2 regions of the Rhizobium sp. WW_1 genome follow, and region 2 is predicted to be linked to the other one. Evidence: predicted binding sites of a transcription regulator. Region 2 holds the regulator's gene; the other holds the start of a gene.
The links. The regulator LexA, encoded in region 2, represses DNA repair genes until DNA is damaged. The targets are predictions, from matches to a motif close to TGTTCNNNNTGTGTTCNG.

Region 1: BJ928_RS06400 (2'-5' RNA ligase family protein) is a predicted target of LexA. The motif match lies at 2,081-2,098, and genes of this name have one in related genera.

The regions. Positions count from the first base shown of each region.
Region 1 covers NZ_RAIN01000001.1:1,318,536-1,322,809, forward strand. The annotation lists gene BJ928_RS06385 (DUF4180 domain-containing protein) at 42-416, shown strand; gene BJ928_RS06390 (GNAT family N-acetyltransferase) at 434-985, shown strand; gene BJ928_RS06395 (methylated-DNA--[protein]-cysteine S-methyltransferase) at 1,125-1,688, opposite strand; gene BJ928_RS38740 (hypothetical protein) at 1,828-1,965, opposite strand; gene BJ928_RS06400 (2'-5' RNA ligase family protein) at 2,176-2,805, shown strand; gene BJ928_RS06405 (SulP family inorganic anion transporter) at 2,815-4,274, opposite strand, start outside.
Region 2 covers NZ_RAIN01000010.1:182,002-186,275, forward strand. The annotation lists gene kdsA (3-deoxy-8-phosphooctulonate synthase) at 1-304, opposite strand, end outside; gene BJ928_RS26410 (VOC family protein) at 301-1,188, opposite strand; gene lexA (transcriptional repressor LexA) at 1,605-2,327, shown strand; gene BJ928_RS26420 (ComEC/Rec2 family competence protein) at 2,308-4,274, opposite strand, start outside.

The DNA of each region.
Region 1 (4,274 bases), on a different contig from region 2:
AGCAAAATCTCACCTCCCAACAGCAAGCAAAGTCGAACAACATGTATAAGGTCCAAGACATCTCCGGCCACAAGCTCGTCATCGGTGATGAGAGCGGTCCAATTCTGGCGGGCGAAGGGGACGTGAACGACTGGATCAGCGCGGCATGGGATGCTGAAGCGAGGTTCGTCGTCGTTCCGATCTCACGCCTGAACGCGGAATTCTTTCAGCTCTCGACCCGCATCGCCGGTGCAATCATCCAGAAATTCGTCAATTACCGCGCCCAACTCGTCATTCTCGGCGATATCTCGCAATGGGTCGCGGGCAGCAATGCCCTGCGCGATTTCGTCTATGAATCCAATAAGGGGCGCGAGGTCTGGTTCCTGCCTGATATCGATGCACTCGCGCAGCGCCTGCAGCAAAGCCCTCAAAACTAGATCGAAGGTCTATCTTCATGGAACCGACGCTTTCTCCGCCGCGACTGGAAACCGAACGGCTTGTCCTGACGGGGCATGGGCTCGATGACTTCGAGCCGCTCGCCGGCATGTGGAGCGATCCCCTGGTCGTCAAGCATATTTTCGGCGATGTCGTCTCCACCTCGAGAGAGTCGTGGATGCGGATGCTATCCTATCGTGGACTCTGGCCGCTGCTCGGCCATGGCTACTGGGCAGTCCGCGAGAAATCATCCGCCCGCTATATCGGCGATCTCGGCTTTGCGGACTTTCATCGGAACATGGAGCCGCCGATCCGGGGCATTCCCGAAGCCGGCTGGGCGTTGGCCGCGTGGGCGCACGGCAAGGGCTTTGCCACGGAAGCGCTGGCAGCCGCCGTCACCTGGCTCGACAGGCAGCCGCGATTTGACCGCAGCGTCTGCCTGATCTCTCCCGATAATGCAGCCTCGATCCGTGTTGCCGAAAAAGCGGGCTATTGCGATCCGAAGCCGATGCGCCTGAACGACAAGGCGACGCTGCTGTTTTCCCGCGCCCGTCACGCACCGGAAAAATAGGGCGAGCGGCCGAAGCCTCCCGCCCTGCTTCATTGCCTGGAGCAGTTCCGCTTTTCTTCGAATCGCGAAACCACTCTATCCTCTTGTTTCTTGACGCATTTCGCGCGGAAAACCGCTGCGCAGCTTTCCTGGAGACGCTTTAAAACGCCAGCGACTGCTGCACCGGCTTCGGCGGCGCCAGCTGGACGCCTTCCAGCTCCAGCATCCGGGCCTTGGAATTCGAGCCACCGGGCGCCGAAAAACCACCGATCTTGCCGCCCGCCGCCAGAACGCGGTGGCAGGGGATGATCAGCGCCACGGGATTCCTAGCCATGGCCTGCCCGACATCGCGGGCGGCTTCCGGCCCGGCGCCAAGCTGCTTTGCCAATGTTCCGTAGGTTGTCGTGTGGCCCCAGCCGACCTGTCGGGCGGCATCGTAGATCTGCTTGAAGAAGGCATCCTGCTCGCCGAGGTCGAGCGTCACGTCGGAAAAGTCGATCGCCTCGCCTGCGAAGTAACGCTTCACCCGGGCGACGACTTCCGCGACCTCCGGCGTCGGCGCGCCGGGCTGCGCAGACGGCAAGCGGCGCAGAAGCAGGCGCTCGGTCGCGCCTGCGTCCTTTGTCGGCAATTGAAAGCGCAGAACGCCGGCGTCGCTCCAGGCGATGCCGCAGAAGCCACCGGCGGTCTCGAAGATCAGATAATTCTGCCTTGTCTCATTCATGACGAAGCTCCCGTGTTTCCACTTGCCATGAAAATCGTCCTCGGAAGCAGCGAATTCAACCCGTTTCTTGCGAAGAACGGGATTTGACAACCGTTTTGACGCCGCCGGAACCGTGCCGGTACCGCCGAGCGAGTTGATATCAATATCCGCCGCCGGCCGGAGGAGCATTCTGCGTCATGCCGCCACCGGAGTTGCGCTCGCCCGAGGTGGAGCAAGAAGCGATGCCAAGGCCGATGAGAGCGAGAACAATGGCGACAAGGGCTGATCTGGAAAACATGGCTGCTATTCCCGTTGACGAGGATGGGCGCGAAGACCCGGACCTTGAATGAACACATCAGGCTGCCCCTTTATTCGATCGCTGTTTAAATGAGACGCTCCATCAATCCGCCATATGTTCTCATTTTGTTCTTGAATTAGCAACTGCTGTATCCTATGAATCCGCGGTCGAACAAGGAGGAGGCAAGGCGCTGGGCTTTGAGGCAATCCCATGAGGAATAAGAGGCAACATAATGGGCAGCTCTCGCTCTATCTGAACGGCGGCCCGCGCAGCCGGATACTCCCTCCGGCCGATCACGGGCCATTCAGCGAACTATATTTTGCGGTCCTTCCCGACGAGGAAAGTGCCGCCCGGAGCCATGAACTCGCGGGCAACTTCCATCGGCAGTACCGTTCCTTCGCGAAGCCGCGAAGAGCCGACCTTCTCCATGTGACGCTCTATGCGATCGGTTCGTTTCGCAACTTGCCGGAGGAGACGGCATTTGCGGCGATGGAGGCTGCGTCGCGGGTCAGGAAGCCATCCTGTCCCGTGGTTTTCGATGAGGTCGTCAGCTTCGGCAATGGCGACAATCGCCCGCTCGTCCTTTGGAACAGGAACGGCAACGCCGAACTGAAGGCGATCTATCGGGAACTGGTCGATGCCATGCGGCTCACGGGCATTGCGCCGCCAAAGGAAAGGCCGGTTGAGCCGCATATGACGCTGCTCTATCGGGGGCAAAGCGTTCCGGACATCAGGCTTGAGAAACCGGTGAGCTGGACAGCGAGAGACTTCGTGCTCATCAACAGCCTGCAGGGTGAAGCAACCCACGAGCACCTTGGCTATTGGATCTTGCGCGACTGAGCAGGCCGCTCAAACCTTCGGCTTATTGTCATCCGCCATCACCGCCGTCACGGCATCATCGACGCTGAAGCTGCAGCGGCTGCCGACATCGGCAACGCCGGCGACGGTCATAAGATCGCGAACGCGGTCATGCACGCGTGCAAACTGGACGTGGAGACCGGCCCGCTGCATGGCGCTGTCGAACTCCATCAAGGCGTCCATGGCCGTGCTGTCGATATCCGAGCTCTCTTCCAGGCTGAGGATGATCGCCTGCAGCCCGACTTCGCCACGGCTGCCCGACATTATCTCGCCGAAGATCGTATCTGCATTGCCGAAGAACAGGGTTTCGCCGGGACGCCAGATGGCAATGCCCGGCATCTCCGACGCATCGCCGTGGCGGCTGACATCAACGAAATTGTGGCTGTCACCAAGCCGCCCGAGGCGGGCGACATAGGGCGAGGCCAGACGATGCATCATGGCGGCAAGCGAGAGCGCGATCGCCAGCAACATACCGTTGAGCACGCCGAAAGCCAGTACGCCGATGGCAGCCCCGAGCGCCACATAGAAATCGCGGTGGAGACGGCGCAGGCGAAGGATCGGACTCGGATCGAGCGCATGGGTCAGCGCTGCGATGACGACGGCGGCCAGCACCGGCTCCGGCAGCAGCGCCACAAGCGACCCGGCACAGGCGATCAGGATCGCAAGGCCGATGGCGGCGAAAACGGTGGTCGCCCGTGTCTTCGCACCAGCTGCTTCGCTGGCAAAGCCGGCGGAAAAGCCCGCGCCGACCGGCATGCCCTGCACCACGGCGCTGGCGATATTGGCCGCACCCAGCGCGCCAAGCTCGCGATTGACCTCCAGCGTCTCGCCATAGCGCAGCGCCAGGGCCCGCATAGTGCCCCAGGACTCGGCAAAGAGGATGAGGACGAGCGGCACGGTGAACTGCACGAGCCGCGAATAGGCGGTCCAGTCGGCATCCGGCAGCGACGGCCATTGCGGCAGGATCTCGATGGGGCCGACCAGCTTGACGCCGTGGCCCTGCAGGCCGAACAGGTAGGAGGCAAAAATCCCGGCGACAAGCACCAGGAATGCGCCGGGGATGCCCGGCAATCGCTTCAGCAGCAACAATGCCGCCAGCGCAACGATGCCGACGGCAACGCTGATCGGATTCCATTGGAGAACCGCACCGAACAGAGATGCCGCATAGGTCAGGATGTTCGAGCCCTGCGCATTGACGCCGACAAGGATCGGCAACTGATGCAGGATGATGGTGATGGCCAACCCCAGCGCGAAACCGCGCAGCACCGGCCGCGAGATGAAGCCGGTAATGCCGCCGAGACGCAATGCGCCGGCAACAACGAAGAGAATGCCGGCGAGCGCCACGGCAACCGTCGCAAGACCGGCCTTGATCGTGGCGTCGCCCGGCACCACGGCCAAGGTCGCGGCGAGAATGGCGGCCGAAGAAGATGTAGGGGAGACGATGGCGAAAC
Region 2 (4,274 bases):
GGATATCAGTCAGGACCGGAAAGCCGTATTCCTTTTTCAGATCGGCAAAGACTTCCATGGATTTTTCGAGGCCGATCCCGCGCTTGCCCGACAGCGAGGTACGGTTGGCCTTATCATAGGACGACTTGTAGACGAGGTCGATGCCGAGTTTGCCGCAAAGTTCCTTGAGGACGCCGGCGACCATGAAAGCATGGTCGCGGCTCTCCATCTGGCAGGGGCCGGCAATCAGCGAAAGCTTGGCGTTATTGGAGAACAGGACCTTGGAGGCGCCCTCGCCGACGGTCACTTCGGAATTCGTGCTCATACTATCTCCTCGAAGGCGAACAGTGCGCCCTCACCGGGCGCCAGCCTTGCCAATAGACGATTGTTCTTACGCGTGTAGGTGACGCCGTTAGCAGCGAAATGCGACGATGTCACGGAAAGATCGCGCGTTTTGAAAAGGATTGCGCGCGCCCTGAGCCCAGGATCGCTGGTGCGACACGGCAAATCATAAAATACCTCCATGCCCTCCGGCGTCAAAATCTCCAGATCCGCATTGGCCACCCTGACCGTCAAGCCGAACGAATGCTCCATTATCCGCGGGCCGCCAGCAACCTCTTCAAAGAAGCTGCGATAAGCCGCCGGCTTTGGCGCGCAAAGCGCTACCCGCGCGATGCCTGTCACGCCATTCTTATGGTGTTCGAGCACGCTGCGGTCAGCCGGCAAGGCATTGATACGCTGACAGCAGAAGGCGAGGAAGTCCGGCGCGCGCAGATCGGCAGCAAAAGCGAGACGAAAGCCGGCCGTCGTTTCGGTTCCGTCCGGCATCTTCATAGGTCGGGAAAAATCCAGCATTTGCCCCGCCGAAATGGCTGCCGCCCTGAAACGCTCGTCATCAGCAACGGCATCATCCGTGCCGAACACCACAGCCGAGAAGCCATCCTGACCAACCCGGAAGCGGTAGGCCTGGTCACGGGCGACGAAGACATTCCCGTCGACGATACTCGTCTCGCATTGTTCCGGAGACGCCACGCCGAGTGGCTCGAGATAGGTCTTGTCGGCAAGGAAGACGCAGGCGTTTTCGGTGCCGAAAGGATGGCGCGCCTCCGGAGCCACCGTGAAACCGAGCTTGCCGAGGCGCTCGCGCGCAAGCGCTATGTTCACGGCCGGCAGCACGAGATGATCCAGCGGATGCGGGGACGAAGTCATGGCTCCTCCTGTATGCCTGCGGCAGCAGATTTGCGCCGATCCCTAGCGCAATTCAAGATGGGCACACGAAGCTTTTCAGGACTTCGCCAGCGGAAGACGATCTCGCAAACGTGAGGACTGATTCTGCCTCATAGCCAGCTTCAGCAGTATCACATGTCACTGCTTCGTATCCTAAACATAGCGGCCGCATTACAAAAGGCTGCCAGTTGACAGAACAGCATTTCCCATATTTTCCGATAGTTTAGCGTGGATATAACGCTTTGATCCCTTCAGCCGGTCCATTCGCAAGTCGTAATTATTTAATCGACGCAACAAGGCTTTACCGAAATTTAAGTACTTGCGGAACACATATGGAACATATAGTGTCCGTTCTGGATTTGTTTCACCGTTTTTCTTGATTCTGGGGTTCCAAGACGATGTTGACGCGCAAGCAGCAGGAACTGCTTCTCTTCATTCACGAACGCATGAAGGAGTCCGGTGTTCCGCCATCTTTCGACGAGATGAAGGACGCACTGGATCTGGCCTCCAAATCCGGCATTCACCGTCTGATCACGGCGCTGGAGGAGCGAGGCTTCATCCGCCGGCTGCCGAACCGGGCGAGAGCGCTCGAAGTCATCAAACTGCCGGATGCCTATAATCCCAGCTTGCAGCCGCGCCGTGGCTTTTCACCGAGCGTCATCGAAGGCAGTCTCGGCAAGCCTCAGCCTGTGGCTCCACCCGCCCCGCCGAAAGTGGCAAATGACGATCACAATGGTTCGGCGTCCGTGCCGGTCATGGGTCGCATCGCCGCCGGCGTGCCGATTTCCGCGATCCAGAACAATACGCACGATATTACCGTTCCGGCCGACATGCTCGGCTCGGGAGAGCATTATGCGCTTGAAGTGCGCGGCGATTCGATGATCGATGCCGGAATTTTCGACGGCGATACGGTCATTATCCGCAATTCGACGACGGCCAATCCCGGCGATATCGTCGTGGCGCTCGTCGATGACGAAGAGGCGACGCTGAAGCGCTTCCGCCGCAAGGGCGCCTCGATCGCGCTGGAAGCCGCCAATCCCGCCTATGAAACGCGCATCTTCGGGCCGGATCGCGTCAAGGTCCAGGGCAAGCTCGTCGGCCTTATTCGTCGCTATCACTGACCGGTGATGCCGATATGACTGGCGCGTCGAATTTTCCAGTGCGCCAGTCGTAAGTTCGATGCCGGGTCCATGGTCTCTGCGGATTGTCGAAGGCGGTGGAGATATTGGGCTTATCTGCGTCGAGTGCCATTTCGAGCGATCCCGTTCGCCGCAATGTTGCGCCGGTGATGAGCGTCGCTCCGGAGCGGCAGCGATCCAGCCGCAACCGGATTGGTGTCACGACAATGTTTGCGGTATCGCAGGCTGACGGCAGATAGGCTGCATTCTCTATAGTGATCAAGAAGGCGCCATTGTCGAGCATGGCCACGCACCATGCGCCTTTCTGGCAGGCGAAGCTTCCCTGCATCGTTCGGTCGAGCGCTGCCTCCATTGCCTTGCGGACGACGTTCTGTTCTTCGCTGCTTAACCTCCTGCCGCGATCTGCCTTGCTGAGTTGCGGCAGCCTGCTGTCGGCCGGAAGCATGGTCGGCGGCTGATGCTCTGCCGCGGCCAATGCCTTTTGCCATTGCTCGAAGATGAATGCTTGCGGCCTCTCGCGATTGGTAGCGAGAATGTCGTCCTGCCGCAGCGCCACCAGCATGCCATCTTCGGAAATCATCAGGTCCGGCTTCGGCACGCCGCTCCCGAATGCTGCCACACCAACGGACGAAAGCAACAAGAGGAAGCCAAGGTGGCGAAGCCGCGTCCGCAATATGCTCATGACCAGGAAGCCGACGATGAATGTCGGCATCAACCAGGCGGGCTGACGGCCGAAGGTGATATCGCCGCCCCAGCCGGCGACGGTTTTCGCGATCGCGATGACGAGTTCCAGTCCCTCTCCGGTCACCTTCCAGAAAGGTCCGTCGAGACCGAGTGGCATGAGCATCATTGCCGCCATGCCGAATGGCATGACGATGAAGGAGACAACTGGCATGGCCGCCAGATTGGCGGCAAGACCATATGTCGCCAACCGGTGAAAATGCTCGATCGAGAAGATGGCCGTCGATGCGCCACCGATAAACGAGGTCGACATCACCCCTCCGAAGAAACGCGCGACGAACAGCAGTGGGCTTAACACGCGGATCTTCGGCAGGACGCTTTCGCGATGCCGCCGCCGCTTCCACAGCGAGTAGCCCGACACCAGCGCCAGCGTCGCGGCATAGGACATCTGGAAGCTCGGGCCGAGCACCTGCGACGGCGAGAGAACAAGAATGACGATCGCCGATAACGCGACATTGCGCAGACTGAGGGACGGCCGATCGAAGAGCACGGCCACGAGCATGATCGCCATCATGATGAAAGCGCGCTCGGCGGATACGCCAAAACCGGAGATAAGGTAGTAGGCCGTCACCGTCAGGAGCGCGCCGAAGGCCGCAAATTTCTTGGTCGGCCATGCCTGCGCTACACCCGGAAACAGGCTGAAGAGGTAGCGCAGGCCAACGTAGAAGATGCCGGCTGACAGCGCCATGTTCAGGCCGGAAATCGCAATGATGTGGGTCAGACCGGCAATTCTCAGCGCCTCGGTCGTATCCTTGGAGATCGCGCGTCTCTCATCGGTGACAAGCGCCGCTGCGAAGGCGCCGGTATCTCCCGGCAAGGTTTGCCTTATCCTGTCGCCTATGCCGTTGCGCAGGCCGGCAAGCCAGATATCGGCGGTATCGATCAGCGAGCCCGCAGTATTGTCACCGGCTGGAGATATCAGCTTGGGCGTACCATAGGCAAAACCATTGGCGCCAATACCGTTGAAGTAGGAACTGAAGGCGAAATCGTTGAGGCCGGGCAAGGCTGGTCCGGCCGGAGGCGTCAGCCGCGCCCTGCCCTGGATACGATCGCCAAGCGCGAACGGCTCCGCCTGCTTGCGCACGAAGATCGTCACCCGCTCCGGCGTTCGGCGAATGGTCGGCTTTTCCGTTGCCTCGACGCGGACGACATAGCGCCAGCGGCCATTGTCGTAGGATTCCCGTCGCT